DNA from 2 places in the Paenibacillus sp. JCM 18996 genome. Region 2 is predicted to be linked to the other one. Evidence: riboswitches for the same ligand, from Rfam matches in the RefSeq annotation. Region 2 holds a riboswitch; the other holds the start of a gene.

Region 1 (9,547 bases), 650 kb from region 2:
CTCATGTGCGACACGCTCGAATTTCAGCATGTTCCTTTCCGGAGCGGCGATTACAAGCTGGTTGTCGGCAACACGAATAAGAAGAGAGGCTTGGTCGACTCGGCTTATAATGAAAGAAGGGCCCAGTGCGAGCAAGCGGTCGAGGATTTGCGTGAAAAATTTACCGATATTACGCTGCTTGGCCAAGTAAGCGCGGAACAATTCAACGAGAACGCCGATTTGATCCAGGACCAAGTGGTTCGCAAGCGTGCCAAGCACGTTATTGAGGAGATCGACCGAGTCCTTAAATCAATGGAAGTATTGAATAACAACGATCTTGAAGCATTCGGCAGGCTGATGAAGGAATCCCACGAATCGCTGCGCGACCTGTACGAGGTGTCCTGCTTCGAGCTCGATACGATGGTGGAAGCGGCTATGCAAATTCCTGGCGTATTGGGATCCCGCATGACGGGCGCAGGCTTCGGCGGCTGCACCGTGTCGCTGGTTCATCAAGACAGTGTGGAACGTTTCATTGAACAAGTAGGAGCCGACTACAAAGAGAAAACCGGACTCACAGCCGCATTTTATGTTTGCGATATCGGCGACGGAGTTAAGGAATGGAAGGGAGAAAACTAAGATGGCGGTATTAGTGACTGGCGGAGCGGGGTACATCGGCTCCCATACTGTGGCGGAGCTTTTGGACAAAGGCGAGGAAGTCGTCGTTGTCGACAACCTGGGGCAGGGACACAAGGAAGCGCTGCTCGGTGGCAAGCTATATGTGGGAGATCTGCGCGACGGAGATTTTATGGATACGGTGTTTAAGGAAAATACGATTGATTCGGTAATTCATTTTGCTGCGAATTCCCTGGTTGGAGAGAGCATGCAGAACCCGGCCAAATATTATCACAACAATGTCTACGGAACACTGTGCCTGCTAGACAAAATGAACGAGTACGGAGTGAAGAAAATCGTTTTCTCCTCGACAGCGGCCACTTACGGCGAGCCGGAGAATGTGCCGATCCTGGAGACGGACCGTACCCTGCCGACCAATGCCTATGGGGAAACAAAGCTGGCTATGGAAAAAATGATGAGGTGGTTCGACACCGCCCACGGCATCAACTATGTATCACTGCGGTATTTCAACGCGGCGGGTGCGCATGGAAGCGGCAAAATCGGGGAAGACCATTCTCCCGAAACGCATCTGATCCCGATTATTCTTCAGGTGGCGCTGGATCAGCGTGCGCACATCTCGATTTTTGGCGATGACTATGCCACCCCGGACGGAACCTGTATCCGCGATTACATCCATGTGACGGATTTGGCGGACGCCCATATCCTGTCTTTGAATCAGCTGCGCGAAGGGGCGGAAAGCAAGATTTACAACCTGGGCAACGGCAAAGGCTTCTCCGTCAAGGAAGTGATCGAGGCTGCGCGCAGAGTGACAGGACATGCTATCCCGGCCAAAGTGGAAGCGAGAAGGGCGGGGGACCCGGCCATTCTTGTCGCCTCGTCCGACCGTACGAAAGCGGAGCTGAGCTGGAAGCCGAAGCACGATTCTTTGGAGCAAATTATTGAGAGCGCCTGGAACTGGCACCAGAGCCATCCGCAGGGCTACGGGAAGTGAGCAGGAACAGGGATACGGAAAGTGAGCAGGAATAGAAGCGTGTCGTGCAATTAAGCTGTCTGTTGACAGCCCCTTTGCTTGAAGCCTATTCATCCCATGCCTGAAGGCAAGGGCTTTCTCAACCAGATTCTGTAAGGAGGAGGGCGTGAAGATGGACCAGACTAAAGAGAATGCCGCTTTACAAATAGAGAGGCTGCTGCTGTTCGCCAAACAAAGAAGGCTGATCGAGGCGATGGATGTGTATTCTTGCCGCAATACTCTGCTGGATCTGCTTCAGATTGAAGAGCCGTATGAAGGGCAAGTGCCGGCTGAGGAGCTGGAAAGTGCGGTGCCCATACTGGAAGCTTTGTTGGATTACGCTTTTGAGCAGGGAATCCTGGCGGAGAACAACTCGACTTACAGAGATTTGATGGATGCGCGGATCATGGGTCTGGTTATGCCCCGCCCTTCGGAGGTCATCCACTGCTTCTGGTCTACGGCAAGACAGCAGGGAATCGAGCGGGCGACGGACGATTTCTACCGTCAATCCATCGACTCGAACTATATCCGGATGGACCGGATCCAAAAGAACGAATACTGGCTGGCGCCGACAGCGTACGGCAATATCGAGATTACGGTGAACCTGTCCAAACCGGAAAAGGATCCTAAAGAAATCGCCCTGCTCAAGACGGCTCCGCAAAGCAACTATCCCAAATGCCTTCTGTGCATCAGCAATGTGGGGTATGCGGGAAGGTTGAATCACCCGGCCCGCCAGAACCTGAGGGTCATCCCGCTGGAGCTGGACGGAGAACCTTGGATGTTCCAATATTCTCCTTATGTGTATTACAACGAGCACAGCATTATTTTTAATAAAGAGCATGTGCCGATGAAAATATCCGAGGCGACGTTTGAAAGGCTGCTTGATTTCGTGGAGCAGTTCCCGCATTATTTTATCGGATCCAATGCAGATCTGCCGATTGTGGGCGGTTCGATCCTGAACCATGACCATTTCCAGGGAGGACGCCACCGGTTTGCGATGGAAAAAGCGCCCTCAGAGCGCAGCTTCAGCCACAAGGATTTCCCGGATTTGAAAATTTCCATAGTGAAATGGCCGATGTCGGTCATCCGCATTTCCGGCCACGAGGAGGATTCTCTGCTCAAGCTGGCCTCCCGCATTCTGGACGAATGGAGAGAGTACAGCGACGACGAGGCGGAAATCACGGCCTATTCTGAAGAAGGGGCCAGCAGGACGCCGCATAATACGATAACGCCGATTGCCAGGAATAACGCGCACGGCGAATATGAGATGGATCTGGTGCTGCGCAACAACCGGACTTCCGAGGCACACCCGGACGGAATCTTCCATCCGCATCAGGATCTTCACCATATCAAGAAAGAGAACATAGGCTTGATTGAAGTGATGGGGCTTGCGGTGCTGCCTGGCCGCCTGCAGCGGGAGCTGGCGATGATTAGCCGGATTCTGACCGGAGAGGCTCCTGTTTCGCAGGAGCTTAGGGAAAACAGCTCCCACGAGCTGAACAAGCATGCGGCATGGATCGACGAGCTGCTGACGAAGTACGGCAGCGCCTTGTCGGCTGCGGAGGCGGAAGAGAAGCTGAAGATGGAAGTCGGCGCCAAGTTTCTGGCCGTACTTGAGGACGCCGGCGTGTACAAGAGGGATGAGCAGGGGCAGCAGGCGTTTGTCAAATTTTTGACGCGGGTGGGCTGCGAGGTATTATAGTGCATTGTGTACAAAACAACAAAGCGAATGACCGAGAACAACAAAACGCCCCTCCAGGCAGAACGGGATCTCCCCAATAGCCCTATAGTACAAGGCTGATCTGCTTGGAGGGGTGCTTCTATTTAGACGGCCGAAGCCGGCTCATTAAAATGCCGGAACGACCGCTCCCGCATATTTGTCCTCGATAAACTTCTTCACTTCCGGGCTGTTCAAAGCTGCAGCGAGCTTTTTCATGGCGTCGGAGTCTTTGTTGTCGGGACGGGCGACCAGGATGTTGACGTAAGGAGAGTTCTTATCCTCCAAAACAATCGCGTCTTTCACAGGGTTGAATTTCGCTTCCAAAGCGTAGTTGGTGTTGATCAGAGCAAGCTCGACTTCATCCAGAACGCGAGGCAGCATAGCGGCTTCAAGCTCTTTGATTTTGACATTCTTGCTGTTGGTCACGATGTCCTTGACGGTGCCTTTGATCCCTACGCCATCTTTCAGCTTAATCACGCCGGATTTCTCCAAAAGCGCAAGTGCGCGGCCCCCGTTGGTAGGGTCGTTAGGGATGGCGACGGTGGCTCCGTCCTTCAGTTCGTCAAGCTTCTTGATTTTTTTGGAGTAGATGCCGAAAGGCTCGATATGCACGCCGGCCACTTTTACAAGATTCATGTTCTTGTCTTTATTGAACTGCTCCAGATAAGGGCTGTGCTGGAAGAAGTTCGCGTCGAACTGCTTCTCATTGACCTGTACGTTCGGCTGCACATAATCCGTGAACACCTTCACCTGTAGATCCACGCCCTGCTCTTTCAGCTTGGGCTTCACAAATTCAAGTATTTCCGCATGAGGGACAGCGGTTGCCGCCACCTTAAGGGTTACTGTTTTATTATCGCCACCTGCCGATGGTGCAGGGGAAGAGGAAGTGCCGCCGTCGGACGGCTTTTTGCCGCAAGCGGCGAGCGCGAAGATTAACGCAAGAACGGTGAAGCTGACAATCCATTTTTTCATCGTGTTTCTCTCCTTTAATTTGAGTATAGAAAAACGCCCGAAGACGCCATTCACGAACTTATTTTCTTACAAAACGCTTCACTAGCCAATCGCCCGCCATCTGCAGCAGCTGCACCAGCACGACCAGCAGGAATACGGTCACGATCATCACTTCGGTCTGGAATCGCTGGTAACCGTAACGGAGCGCCAGATCGCCCAGTCCCCCGCCGCCGATAACTCCGGACATGGCCGTGTAGGACACGAGGGTGACTGCAGTAATGGTAATTCCTGCTATCAACCCCGGACGGGATTCGGGAAGCAACACCTTCCAGATAATCTGCCAAGGGCTTGCTCCCATCGATTGCGCCGCTTCCACCACACCTCGGTCCACCTCTCGCAGAGAAGTGTCCACCAGCCTGGCGAAGAAGGGGGCCGCTGCTATGATCAAAGGGGGGATGGAGCCTTCGACTCCGATCGTTTTGCCCACGATGACCTTGGTTAAAGGGAACAGCATGATCATCAGAATTATAAAAGGGACCGAACGCAGTACATTAATGATCAAAGACAAGATGAAGTAAATGGCACGGTCCAAAGAATTATGCGTTAAAGCGTTCCTTGAGGCAAGGTAGAGCACTATGCCTAAAGGAAGCCCAATCAAGACGGTAAATAACGTAGAAACCGTCAACATCGTAAGCGTATCCTGAGCAGCTTGCCAGATCTCCGGCCAATCGATCCGGTCCCAAGAGAATATGAAACCGTTCATACGCGGGCCACCTCCGCTTCCACTTCGACTCCGCGGCTTTGCAGAATTTCAACGGTCCTGCGGACCTTGTCTTCCTTGCCGGCCAATTCCACAACGAGCTGGCCGTAAGGGGTATGCTTCATCGTCGAAATCGTGCCGTGCAGAATGGCGAAGGTGCAGCCGGTTTCGCTGACTGTTTCGAACAGTATCGGCTGGTACGTCTGCTCACCCAGGAAGGAAACCTTGATGATGGACCGGTATTCTTCGCTGGCCAGCGCGCTGGTATAAGCAGGGAGGTCGGTCTTCTCGCTGACCTGCTCGATAAAGTCCCGCGTTACCTCATGGCGGGGCCTGAGGAACACTTTGGTGACCGGGCCTTCCTCCACAATGCTGCCGTTATGGATAACGGCTACCCGGTCGCAGATCGAGCGGATAACCTGCATCTCATGGGTGATCAGCACGATGGTCAGCTGCAGCTTCCGGTTGATGTCGAGCAGCAGCTCAAGGATAGAGTTCGTCGTTTGCGGATCAAGCGCCGACGTAGCCTCGTCGCAGAGCAGAACCTGCGGGTCGCTGGCTAACGCGCGGGCGATGCCTACGCGTTGCTTTTGTCCGCCCGAGAGCTGCGACGGATAGGAGCCGCCGAACGCCTCCAGGCCCACCAGTTTAAGCAGCTCCTCCACCTTGCGGCGGATTTCAGCCTTCGGGCGTCCGGCAAGCTGCAGCGGAAAAGCGACGTTCTCCGCCACCGTTGCCGAAGACAGCAGGTTGAAATGCTGGAAGATCATCCCAATTCCGCGCCTTGCGGCTTGGAGCTTGCCCCGGCTTAACGCGGTCAGCTCGACGTCTCCGACCCAGACTTGTCCGGACGTTGGGCGCTCCAGCAGGTTGATGGTGCGGATCAGCGTGCTTTTTCCCGCGCCGGAATGTCCGATAATCCCGTAGATTTCCCCGCGGCTGACCTCCAGGTTGATACCGTTCAGGGCGGGGATCGCCTCTTTGCCCCTTGTATATTCTTTATAAATATCGCGCAGTACGATCAATGCTTTCTTCACCTCCACAGCAGAGAACTATGCTTGTCCAACCATTCTTAAGCCTTGGCGAAACAGCGGAAAACCCCTTTAAGTCAAAAGACAAAAAGGGGTTAGCATACACTGACACCCTTCTCATCTGCCAGAACCGAGACCGATTCTGAAGGAATTGGCACCACATTTCATCAGAAAATAGGTTGCCGGGCTTCATAGGGCCTTTCCCCTCCGCCTCTCTTGATAAGAAGTGTTCTATTTGAAAAACGATTATTCAACCGCCGGTTAGAATTAAACACTATAAACGAGAGTATACTTACAACCTGCCGTATTGTCAAGAGGCAGGCAGCCGGGTGTCACGGGGGCCGTGCAGGCTGGTAAAAGGGCGCGAATTTCATGCCAGACAGTGGATCCCCGAAGCGCAATTTTCCGTCACTTTAAAATTAAACGGAGTCCATAACGGCTCCGTTTAATTTTACAATTGAATACCACGTTCACGCCATCCACTCCTGCCTCAACGCGAACAGCTCCCGAAGATCCTCGGTCGACAGCTCGGTGATCCAGCTTTCTCCGCTTCCCACAATTTGCTGGCTCAAGTTCTGCTTCCGCTCGATGAGCTCGTCAATGCGCTCCTCTAGCGTGCCGAGTGTGACGAACTTGTGCACCTGGACGTGGCGGGTTTGCCCGATCCGGAACGCCCGGTCTGTCGCCTGGTTCTCCACCGCCGGATTCCACCAGCGGTCAAAGTGGAACACATGGTTCGCCGCCGTCAGGTTTAGCCCGATGCCGCCCGCCTTCAGCGAAAGGATAAACACTCCGCACACCTCTTCATCCGGAACCGCGTCAGTCTCCTGGAAGTGCTCGATCAGCCGGTCGCGTTCCTTCTTCGGCGTCCCGCCGTGAAGGAACTGAACGGGCTCATTCAATTCGCTGTGCAGAATATGCTGAAGCATGTGGCCGGACTGGACGAACTGCGTGAAGATGAGGCACTTGTCACCCTCCTGGCGGAGCTCCCCGACCATCTCCAGCAGCCGGTCCACCTTGTTGGAGCGCTGCTGCCAGGGTGTGTGCAGGCCCTCCTTGGTGAAGAGGGCGGGGTGGTTGCAGATCTGCTTCAGCCGGGTGAGCGAGGCGAGAATCAGTCCGCGCCGCTCCATCGAGGAGATGCTGTCGATGCGCGAGAACATATCCTGGATGTAATTCTCGTACAATGTGGCCTGCTCCGGCGTGAGGGACACATAGGTTTTGTATTCGTTTTTGTCCGGCAAATCCAGCTGGATCGACGGATCTTTCTTCACTCTGCGCAGGAGGAACGGGCGGATAAAACGCTGCATTTTGGCGATTAACTCCGGATCCTTGGCTTTTTCGATACCTTGGACAAATTTTTGCGAAAAATCACGCAGGCTGCCCAGGTAACCCGGATTGAGAAAATCGAAGATCGACCAAAGCTCCGTGAGCCTGTTTTCGATCGGAGTACCTGTCAAGGCGACCCGGTGATAGCCCTCCAGCTTGCGTATCGACGCAGACTGTTTGGTATAAGCGTTCTTAATATTCTGGGCTTCATCCAGACAGATGGAACTCCACTCGATGGAACCGAGCTCCGCCTCATCGATATGGGCCAGCGTGTAGGAGGTCAGCACAAGATCGTACCCTTCCACCGACCGGGCAAAATCCTCGCCTTTCGCGCGATTCGGCCCGTAGTGCAGATAAACGTTAAGCGTCGGCGCAAAACGGTTCAGCTCCTTCTGCCAATTTCCCAGCACCGAAGTGGGACAAATGAGGATGGAAGGGGTGGGTGGGTGCTCCTGTTCTTTCACGGTCAGCAGATAAGTAATCCATTGAATCGTTTTGCCAAGACCCATATCGTCGGCCAGGCATCCGCCCAGTCCGAACCGGCGCAGAAACAGCAGCCAGGAGATCCCCTCGATCTGGTACGTCCTCAGCTTTCCGCGAAATGACTCGGGAGGACTGGCCATCGGAACCGCCTCAGCGTGCTCCAGCTGTGCGAACATTTGGTGAAGCTGCTCGTTCAGTTCCACCTCCAGCTGCAGGGCGTCACTGCTTGGCCCCCATTCGTCGGAAGGGTCCCCGGGCGGCGTTCCCAGCAGATGAAGCTCCATGACATCGCGGAAGGAGAGACCTTTCTTCTTCTGCATCCGCTTCATAACCTGCTCCATCTGCGAAAGCATGGCGGGATCCAGCTGAATCCAGGTTCCGCGGATTCTAACCAGATTCCGTTTCTCCTCAAGCAGCTCGCGGAACTCTTCTTCGGTCAGCTCCAAATCCCCGACGGCAAGCTTCCAGTCGAAATCCATCAGCTGATGGAGCCCGAACATCGACTGACGGCCGGCACCAATGGAAGACTTCACGCGGGCTTTTAATCTCGGCCTCCATTTGCGGATGCGCTCCCACCAGGCCGGAAGGAATACGGAGTATCCGGCCTCCATCAGGCGCAGGCTGCCCTCCGTCAGAAACCGCCAGGCCTCTTCTGCCGTAAGAGCCGTACGCAGCGGTTGTTCAAGCGGCTCCCCGTCCTTTTTCAGCCACGGCAGCAGTCTTATCCAGCGGCTGACGTCGGCGTGGCGTTTTTCCAAATCCTCCTGCCAATGCTCGGGAAAAGACCCTTCCAAGGGGGATAATTCTTCGTCCAGAGGCACGATCACATCCTTGTTCTCCCTGTCCTGCAGCAGAATATGCAGCTTCCAGGCTGACTCGCCTTCCTCCGGCTCCGACAGGCGCAGGCAGGTTCTAAACGCGCTGCGGTCCTGCTGCCAGCCGATCGACACAAGCCAGTCCTCTTCGTCCAGCCAGACGTTTGCTGCCCGTCCGGCCCGCCGCAGCAAAGGGTAAGACTGCTCCAACTGCCTAAGGTTCGCCCTGACCTCCGGATTCTCTTCCGCCCATTCCCGGATCAACTGGCTGATCCACCCTTCAGGGAGGTCGGCGCCGCTGATCATCCGGTTCCCGGCGAGCTCGAGCTTCCACCCGATTTCGCCCGCCTGCCATGCTTCGTAATCCGGCATAAAACGTCCCTCGACTAACGACTGATGGATCGCGGGAGCCTGCTCAATCAACTTGGCGCTGTCTTCGGACCATTCTATCGGAAGATGCTGCACAGTCTTCGGCTCACGGAAAAAATCGAGAGCAGGCAGAGCGGAGAGCCGCAAGCCTTCCTTGTGGTCCCATTCGGCGGTTTCAATAAAAGTGCCGTAAAAAGAAGGCTCATGCCAGGCGAACAACATCATTTTGAGCTCTGTCGCATCCCATATTCCGCCGCCCCGGCGGGCGCCCCATAGAAAGAAGTACCCGGAGGGAACCCAGGAAGCGTGAACCGTAAGTTGTCCATTCTCCGTCATAAGATCCATTTTCCTTTCTTGAGCTCCTCCTGAAACGCGCGCAGGCGCGAATATTTAATGGACAAGCGATAAATATACTCCTGCCACAGCAGCTCCCGCCCGGTTTTTTTGTAGAGGCCTTCCAGCTTTTTG
Region 2 (9,547 bases):
CTGGTACTGTCTTTCCATCAGAAACTCGTCGACAGCGTAATCAATGACCTCGTGCAGCTCTTCCATGTACTCGCCCAGCCTGAATTGGATAAAGCCCTGAAGGTGAAAATTGATATGTTCATGCAAAAATTGTTGGACTTGATCGGCGATTTTCTGTTTGCGGTGTACGGTGGACTGTAAATTTTTGTATCCCGCATCTTCTTCGTTCCCGTCCAATAACTGGCCGCAATACGATATAATCTTTGCAATCTCCGTTTCGTCGTAATAATCGTATTCCTTCTTGATGAGGCCTTTTATTAAACCCATTTCTTCATGCAGGATGATGTAACCGGCCACCGCTTCCCCAACGATCCGGTACACCTTGTCGCACTTTTTCCTTCGCTCATAGGCAGGGATATTGCCATCGGCTTTTAAGGTCACGTATTTATCGTATGCCTCATAGGAAAAACTGACATCCTTCTCCATATGTAAAAGCGCCAGCTGCTCTTTCAGTGTGGAAATGATCTGTTTCACGAACTCTTCCGAAGGCTTTAACGCAGTTAAAGTAAACAAGTTCATCGGCGCACTCCTTCCCTTCCTAATGATCCATGAAACTTTCTGCTTAAAGTATATGGCCGTTGGGAAACAGATATACAAACAATGATTGGGAGCGGTTAGCGCGCATAAAAAGAAACCTTCCTGATTGAAAATGTTGCGGGAGATATGTTAAGAGATTCCGTTCACGATTTGGGCCAGTGCCTCCTTGATTGGGGTGGCTGGACGACCGAGCAGCTTTTCGAAATCGTTGCTTTCGATCTCCAATGCGCCTTCCCGAATGCCTTGCTGTATAGCTGCGAGAATAGGGATGACGAAATCGGGTACACCCGCGCCTTTCATGATGTCGGCATAAGTCGCATCATCGACCTGCTGCAGGGGCACTTCCTTGCCTAATACCGTGCCAAGAGCAGACGCCAGTTCTTCTTGAGTCATCAGCTTGCCCGAAAGCTCATAGATCGTATTCTCGTATCCGTCACCCGTCAGCACTGCTGCAGCCGCCTCCGCGTAATCTTGCTGCAGTGCCCAACCCACCTTGCCGTTTCCTGCGGAAGTCACCCAAGGAGCTCCTGCCATCACGCCTTGAATGCTTGAAATTTCATTCTCCAGGTACCAGTTGTTGCGTAAGAAGGAGTATGCAATGCCTGTTTTCAAAATAGCTTCCTCTGTTGCCTGATGCGTCGGAGCAAGGAAGATCTTGCTTTCCTTTGCGTTGGCCAAGCTGGTATAAGCAATAAATTTTACTCCGGCACGCTCTGCTGCAGCTACCGCATTGCTGTGTTGTCGAATTCTTGTTTCGTTGTCTCCATCCGCAGAAATAATTAGTAAGCGATCGATGCCTGCAAAAGCAGTTTCCAGTGTTTCCGGACGGTCGAAATCTCCTTGGCGAATCTCAACTCCACGAGCTCTTAGTCCTTCCGCTTTTTCCGGATTGCGGACACTGATAGCCAGCTGGCCCGCCGGTACAGATTTCAATAATGTCTCAACCACTTTCGTTCCCAATTTCCCTGTTGCGCCTGTGACTAAAATTTTCATCTTCTATTCCTCCAAAATGTTTTGTTGTAATTCGAATTGTTATAACTTTATCAGTTACAACAACTTGTTAAAATAAAAGCTCTTAAAGGAGCTCTCGTTTATTTGAACCTTGCTGTGAGCTGGCTCAAAGTCGTTTGTGCCAACCTGTGTTCCATAGCGGATTGAGCCTCATTAAATTCGGATTGGAGAACGAGCTCAATGTTCCGCCCGACAGGGCATCTCTCATTCGGATCCTCGTGCATACGGAATAATTGGTTTTCTTCAATCACATTTACAGCCCGATAAACATCAAGAAGCGTAATTTCCTCAGGTGCTTTGAGCAGAGAAGAGCCTCCCACCCCGGGACGTACTTCCACTAACCCCGCCTTTTTTAACATACCCATAATTCTTCGGATAATCACAGGATTTGTATTTACGCTGCCCGCAATGAAGTCCCCGGTACACTCGTTCGCACTGACAGCAATCAGGGAAAGGATATGGACAGCGATAGAGAAACGCGTGCTTATTTGCTTCAAGTGAATCACCACCGTTGTAACCAGTATAGTTACTATCAAACATTTTGTCAATATCCGTATCACACATCGATCCAGTATCTCTTGATAACTTTTCCTCCTTCCTCCACATAATTTTCGTCCGCTATTCCACCGTTCTTGAGAAAGGTTCTTTCTGAAGCCGTATTGCTTTCATCGCAAACCACAAGGACTTTATGTATCCCTAGCTCTTTCGCTCTTCCGAGTGATAATTCCAATAATTTTGCGGCGTAGCCTTTCCGCCTTTCCGCTGGTCGGATTCCGTATCCGATATGGCCGCCACAGTGAAGCAGCTTTTGCGTTAATTTGTGCCTTATGTTTACTGCATCTACTACTTTTTGAGCGTCTGTAATCAACCAAAACATGCTGTCAGGAACCCATCCCTCAGGCAGACCTACGCCCTGCTCGGAATCAATCAAAGATTGAATCATTGCTTGAAAGTCGGAAGGGTCTTTGCCTATTACCCAAGGAACCATGTCTTCTCCGCTCTCCAACCACTCCCGATAAAATGAAAGATAATCCTCTTTCAATTCCGGACAAGGTTTAACCAGCAATAATCCCATCCCAAATCTCTCCTTCGGATAAAATTGTTCTTTTATGAACGAAGCTGCTAAACGGCTATTTCCTCCGACACAATTGCTCTCTTCTTCCGCGGTTTCGGTGCCAGACAACAAAGAACGCTTATCTACTACTTATACCTCCAAAGGATATAATGATAGACAAGCGTTCAAGTTACTGCCGGATTGCAACGAAGTGTATATACCGTTTGCTGTTTTGTACACCAGCAAATTTGCGCATGGATTATTCACTGTTCACTAATGTCGGTTATTCCCGATCAGTTCTGCATAATAAAGTCCTTCTCCACCGAAGCCGCCTCGTCGTCGTAGACGCGAAGGATCTCGTACTTGGTGTTGCGCTGGGCAGGAATCTTGCCGGCTTCGCGGATGAGGCGAAGGATGCTCTCGATGTTCACTTTGTGAGTGGTCCCAGCCGCGGAAACGACGTTCTCTTCGATCATCGTGCTGCCGAAATCGTTGCAGCCGTATTGCAGAGTAAGCTTGCCGACTTCCGGTCCCATCGTTACCCAGGAAGCCTGGAAGTTCCGCACATTGTCCAGCATAATCCGGGAGATGGCCAGCGTCTTCAGATACTCCTCCGGCGGCACCTTATCCGCCTTCATGTTCGTGTTCTCGGATTGGAACGTCCAAGGGATAAAAGCCAGGAATCCATGCTCGTTCCAACGGTTAGCCAGGTTCTCGTCCTGTGCATCGCGTATTCTGAGCAGATGCAGCGCACGCTCCTCCATCGACTCCCCGAAGCCGATGACCATCGTACCTGTCGTATGCATATCCGCACGGTGTGCGGTCTGCATCACGTCCATCCAATCTCTCCAAGAGCCCTTGGCGCGGCTGATCTTTCTGCGGGTGCGGTCGTCCAGAATCTCTGCCCCTCCACCCGGGAGCGAATCGAGACCCGCTTCTTTCAAAGCGCGTACCACTTCCTCCAAAGAAAGTCCGTTAGAGACATCTTTCATTTTCATAATCTCCGCCGGAGAGAACGAGTGCATTGTAATGGCGAACCGCTTTTTGATCTCTTTCAGCAGGTTCGTATAATATTCAAAAGGCAGATCCGGGTTCGTCCCGCCCTGCATCAAGATTTCCGTGCCGCCTACGTCGATCGTTTCCTGAATTTTTCTAAAAATGGTTTCGTCATCAAGAACATATCCTTCAGCAGACCCTGGCTTGCGGTAAAAAGCGCAGAATCTGCAGTACACATCGCACACGTTCGTATAATTAATGTTGCGGCCCACTACGAAAGTGGTAATCGGCTCTGGATGGAACCTCTCCATAATCTGGTTGGCGGTGTGCCCCATTTTCTCGATCTGGTCCGATTCGAATAAAGTAATACAGTCTTCGAGCGAGATCCTTTCGCCCGCCAGAGACTGGTTAAGTATACGGTCGACTGAGTTCATGCTCATTCAGCTCCTTTTATCTATCTTCGTTCTACTACGCGGTGTAGTTGCCCGCTCTTCCGGTTCATAGTATCCTTTTTATCGTAACATAAAAGAGGTGCCGCCGTCACGCCGCCTGCCCCATTACCCCGGCGCGCCCGGCAAAAAAGGGACCCAAGGGTCCCAAACAGCGCTAAGAGCGCAATGCCGCATCCAAATCGGCAATAATATCTTCAACATCTTCCAGCCCTACGGAATATCTCAGCAGGCCGTCAGTGATCCCTCTTTCGTGCCGTACTTCCCTTGGCATAGAGGCGTGGGACATTTTCGCGGGATAAGAGAGAATGCTTTCCACAGCGCCCAGGCTCACCGCGACCAGAGGAATGTCCACCGCGTTCAGCAGGCGATGCGCCTTTTCTCCCGAACCCACGTCAAAAGAAACGACAGCCCCGTAACCGAGTGACTGCTTTTCGTGGATCGCCCTTCCCGGGTGGTTCGGCAGGCCGGGGTAGTACACTTTCTCCACCAAAGGATGGTCAGCCAGCCATTCGGCCAGCCTTCCCGCTGCCGCTTCGGAATATTCCATACGGGCCTTCAACGTTTTCATGCCGCGCATCAAAAGCCACGAATCCTGCACTCCAAGCACGGCGCCGAGTCCGTTCTGGATTTGCTTTACCCTGCGGGCTAACGAATCCGAATTAACAACAACCAGTCCGGCGAGCACGTCGCTGTGGCCTCCAAGAAACTTCGTCGCACTGTGCAGCACCATGTCCACTCCCAATTCCAGCGGACGCTGATGGTACGGGGTCATAAACGTGTTGTCGATCAAAGTCAGCAGCTCATGCGACTCGGCCCACTCGACCACTGCGGAGATATCGGTAATTTTCAAAGTCGGATTGGACGGCGATTCCATAAACACAGCTTTGGTGTTCGGTTTCAAAGCCGCCTTTATTTTGTCTAAATCCGTCATATCCACAAACGTCGTCTCAATGTTCATCCGGTTCAAAACTGTCGTTAACAGCCGGTATGTGCCGCCATACACATCCTCGGTGCAGATGATATGGTCGCCCGCCGAGAATATCATAAAAGCGGAAGAGATGGCCGCCATTCCCGAGGCGAAAGCAAAGCCCTTGGCGCCGCCTTCCAATAAGGCGATATAATCTTCCAGCGCCTGGCGCGTAGGATTGCCGGACCGGGCGTAGTCGAACTCGGGAGATTCGTCCATCGAGAAGTGATGAAAGGTTGACGCTTGATAGATCGGTGCGCTGGAAGCTCCGGTGGTCTTGTCAATTTCTCCGCCAAAATGAAGCAGCTTCGTGCCGAACTTAAGCTCTTTGTTGTCTTTACTCATGTGCCGTTCCGCCTTTCAGTTCCATTTGAGCTTGATCAAAAGCGTTGGCAAGATCCGTAATCAAGTCGTCGATATGCTCGATGCCCACCGAAAAGCGCAACAGACGGTCGTCGACGCCGACCCGGCTGCGAATCTCAAGAGGAATATCCGCGTGCGTCTGCACTGCAGGATAGGTCATCAACGACTCTACCCCGCCCAGGCTCTCCGCAAAAGCAATCAGGCGGATGTGGCGAAGGATCGGCTCGATAGAGCGGGCGTCTTTCATTTTGAAGGAAAAAATGCCGGTGTTGCCGCTCGACTGCTTGTTCTGTGTGTGGTGTCCAGGGTGCTGTTCAAGCGCGGGATAAAAGACTTCCGCCACCATCGGGTGCCCTGCAAGAAACTCGGCCAAGCGTGTGGCGTTATATTGATGACGATCCATTCTCAGCGCCAGAGTCTTCATCCCCCTCATCAACAGCCAGCTGTCCTGCGGCCCCAGCACGGCTCCGATCGAGTTGTGCAGGAATGCTATCCGCTCCGAAAGCTCCTTGCCTTTGGTCACGATCAGCCCGGCAAGCACGTCGTTGTGGCCGCCGAGATATTTGGTCGCACTGTGGATGACAATATCCGCACCCAGTTCGATCGGGCGCTGGAAGTAAGGGGTCAGCAGCGTATTGTCCACGATCGTAATAATGCCCTTTTTCTTCGCCCAGCCGCATACGGCCTCAACGTCGGTGACCATCATGAGGGGATTGGTAGGCGTTTCGATCAGGATTCCCTTCGTGTTCGGCTGTACGTGACTTTCGAGTTCACCCAGATTGTTTGTATCGAGATAGGTCGCCGTCACGCCGAAGCGGGACATAATTTGCTCCAGCAGACGGTATGTACCGCCGTACAAATCCAAAGAAACGAGCAGATGGTCGCCTTGGCTGAACAGCGTAAAAATAGTCTGGATCGCCGCCATACCGGACGAGCAGGCAAATCCCGCGTCACCGGACTCCAATCCGGCAATAGCTTGCTCCAATACTGTGCGGGTCGGGCTTTTTGTCCTTGCGTAGTCGAACCCTGTGCTTTGGCCCAGCTTGGGATGGCGGAAGGCGGTCGCCTGATAGACCGGAAAGCTTACTGCACCCGTCTCCGGATCGGATGTCGAACCAATTTGAGCTAAACGGCTTTCGATTTTCATAGACTGGTTTCTCCTATCTTTGCTGCTGTATTTGTTTGGCCGTATGCAGATCGTAAGGCGTTTCCTGGTACACATAATAGTTCAGCCAATTCGAGAAAAGCAGGTTGGCATGCGCTCTCCATTGGGTCAAAGGCATACAGGACGGGTCGTCCTTCGGATAATAATTTTTCGGTACGGCGATGTCCAGTCCTTTATCGATATCCCGGTCGTATTCCCATTTTAGAGTAAGCGGATCGTACTCCGAATGCCCTGTCACGAAAATTTGCCTGCCGTCTTTGGAACTGACCAGATAAATGCCCGCTTCCTCCGATTCCGACAAAATCTCGAGCTCCCGGTGCTTTTCGATGTCCTCTTTCCGCACTTCCGTGTGCCGCGATTGGGGAACATAAAAGACTTCGTCAAATCCGCGGGTCAGCTTTACATTCCTTTTCTCCAGCGTATGGGGGAAGACTCCGAACATCTTGGATTCGAGCTGGTATTTCGGAACGCCGTAATGGTGGTACAGCCCTGCTTGGGCGCCCCAACATATATGGAGAGTGGAGGTGACATTCTCTTTGCTCCAATCCATAATGTGCTGCAGCTCCTGCCAGTAATTCACCTCTTCAAACTCCATCTGCTCGACCGGAGCCCCCGTAATGATCATGCCGTCGAACTTCTCGTCTTTAATGTCGTCAAACGTTTTATAAAAAGTAGCCAAATGTTCGGCCGACGTATTCTTGGAAGTATGGGTCTTCGGATGAAGCAGAACGAACTCCACCTGCAGCGGAGTGTTGGACAGCAAGCGCAGGATTTGCGTTTCCGTCGTTTCCTTTGTCGGCATCAGGTTCATGATCGCCACTCGCAGCGGACGGATATCCTGGTGAAAAGCGACGGTTTCGTCCATCACAAATATATTTTCCTGGTTCAGTATTTCCTTGGCGGGTAAGTGGTCCGGGATTTTTATCGGCATTAGGGTCACTCCTTCAGAGGTTTAGTAAAAATTCAACCCACCCATCAAGGCGGGCTCCGCTTCGGGACTTAAATCAAGTCATGTGCGCTCAGCTCCGAAACAGCAAAAAGCCTTTCTCAAAAACGAGAAAGGCCACAGGAAAATCCGGTCGATGTCGTGAACCTCTCTCATCTCCCAGAAGCGTAAAGCTTCCGCAAGAATTAGCACCGTGCGTAAACGCCGGTTGCCGGGTGTCATTGGGCTAGTCCCTCCACCTACTCTTGATAAGAGCTGTAACTATTCAATTGTTCTAACGGTTACTCTCATGTTAATGGATAAAGCGGGTTTCGTCAAGATGCGTTTAAAAACTGATTTCCCCCCGTGTGCAAGCCTTAGAAACATAAAGAAAATGCGCCGCTCCGGGTGTGAATGAACAGAACCGGCCAATATAGCATAAAATAGCTCAAGGAGCCGATTTTTATCGTTTGTCGCAACTTAAATTCCTCTTGAAGTGTCAAAATTGAAGGTTTATACTAGACAGGTGTTTCATTTGACCAAAAAGGGGTGTTTATCGTATGGAAGGCGACCGACCGAAAAGTTGCAGTTCAACTTTTCTATCGTACAGCTTAATAGAACGCGGATGCAGTCGGTATGTCTCCATACGTTTATACCCATAATATAGACGTGCCGGCTGATCCCCACATTGATAAGCTTCCTGCTCGGGCTTTGGCGATTTACGTCTGCCTGCCGGACGCTTGTCCTCCCATGCATGAAATGAAATACCGCAGAATTGAAAGGGTGTGGAAGGAAATGAAGGCACGTTGGGTACAAAACGGCGTTTTCACGTTGGTGGAAGACGTCACACATACAGTGCGGCCGCCGGATTCCGGCTTTTATTGGATCGATGCTTCCGTAGAGGACCTCGAGATTCTTCAGCCTCTGTTCCATATACACGAACTCGAAGTGGAAGATTGCATCAGCGACGAGGAGCAGCGACCGAAGATTGAAACTTACGATAACCATTATTTTATTGTTATGAACAGCATCCGTTTTGATGACGAGGAAATTTTCCTCCGGTCTCTTAATATTTTTCTTGGAAGGCATTTCATTATTACGGTCACCAAGCAGAAAATCAACGAAATCCGTTCCTTGAAGCCCCTTCTGTGGGAGGAGGAGGTTGATAGTCCCGACCGGTTTCTGTATCATTTGATCGACTTGATTGTAGACAACTACGTTATTGTGGGCGATCGGATTGAAGATAAAATCGAAAAGCTCGAAGAAGATATTCTGCTGTCCACCAAAAAATCCCACTTGAACGAAATTATCGGTCTCCGGGGCGAGATTCTGTGGCTTCGCAAGGTGCTCATGCCGCAAAAGGAAGTTATCGCGTCCCTCAACAAAAGGGACTTGCGCCTGATCAATCCCCAGCTGCAAAAATATTTCGGCGACACTCTGGAAAATGCCGTAAAAATCGCCGAAACGTTCGAGACGCTGCGCGATCTGATGGGCAACCTGCGCGAGGCGTACCAGTCTAGCCTGAACAATCAGGCAAACCAGATTATGAGAGTATTTACCGCGCTGACGACAATATTCATGCCGCTGACCTTCATTACAGGGGTCTATGGAATGAACGTCGAGGATGTTCCTTTGATGCACCATCCTTTGGGCGGAATTATTGTACTTTCTTTTATGCTGCTGGTGGGCGCCGGCATGTATATTTTGTTCAAGAAGAAGGATTGGCTGTGAGCAGCCCTACCTCGGCAAAAATAATTAATAGCCAAGAATCCAAGTCTTAAAGGGATTTTTGGCTTTTTTGCCTATGATCCAAGTGCCTGCTGAACCTGTTCCTTAACCTGCGGCCCTTCCCCTTGCCACAATAACTGCATTTCCGTGCTGGTTGTGAGCAGCTCGGACAGAGTGCCCTCCGCTTCAATGCGGCCTTCCTTCATCACGATAATATGATCCGCTCGTTCGAGCACTTCTTTACGATGAGATACCGCGATGCAGGTAACGCCGCGTTCCTCGAACAGCCGGTCCCAGAGCAGCTTCTCCG

Evidence for each region. A riboswitch is a leader RNA that binds a small molecule or an ion and turns the genes downstream of it on or off. The one in region 2 is predicted to bind S-adenosylmethionine.
Region 1: another riboswitch for S-adenosylmethionine. It lies ahead of ACZ5N7_RS14145 (methionine ABC transporter ATP-binding protein); the one in region 2 lies ahead of metA (homoserine O-acetyltransferase MetA).

What each region holds. Positions count from the first base shown of each region.
Region 1 is NZ_AP043884.1:2,872,735-2,882,281, reverse strand. Features, by position in the region: gene ACZ5N7_RS14170 (galactokinase) at 1-615, shown strand, start outside; gene galE (UDP-glucose 4-epimerase GalE) at 617-1,603, shown strand; gene ACZ5N7_RS14160 (UDP-glucose--hexose-1-phosphate uridylyltransferase) at 1,755-3,323, shown strand; gene ACZ5N7_RS14155 (MetQ/NlpA family ABC transporter substrate-binding protein) at 3,468-4,313, opposite strand; gene ACZ5N7_RS14150 (methionine ABC transporter permease) at 4,372-5,055, opposite strand; gene ACZ5N7_RS14145 (methionine ABC transporter ATP-binding protein) at 5,052-6,077, opposite strand; SAM riboswitch class I at 6,198-6,309, opposite strand; gene ACZ5N7_RS14140 (DEAD/DEAH box helicase) at 6,554-9,424, opposite strand; gene ACZ5N7_RS14135 (hypothetical protein) at 9,412-9,547, opposite strand, start outside.
Region 2 is NZ_AP043884.1:2,220,354-2,229,900, forward strand. Features, by position in the region: gene ytxC (sporulation protein YtxC) at 1-558, opposite strand, end outside; gene ACZ5N7_RS10970 (SDR family oxidoreductase) at 706-1,569, opposite strand; gene ACZ5N7_RS10975 (Rrf2 family transcriptional regulator) at 1,668-2,084, opposite strand; gene ACZ5N7_RS10980 (GNAT family N-acetyltransferase) at 2,144-2,662, opposite strand; gene mqnC (cyclic dehypoxanthinyl futalosine synthase) at 2,935-4,071, opposite strand; gene ACZ5N7_RS10990 (trans-sulfuration enzyme family protein) at 4,244-5,401, opposite strand; gene ACZ5N7_RS10995 (PLP-dependent transferase) at 5,394-6,566, opposite strand; gene metA (homoserine O-acetyltransferase MetA) at 6,580-7,515, opposite strand; SAM riboswitch class I at 7,680-7,785, opposite strand; gene corA (magnesium/cobalt transporter CorA) at 8,305-9,240, shown strand; gene ACZ5N7_RS11010 (ABC transporter ATP-binding protein) at 9,312-9,547, opposite strand, start outside.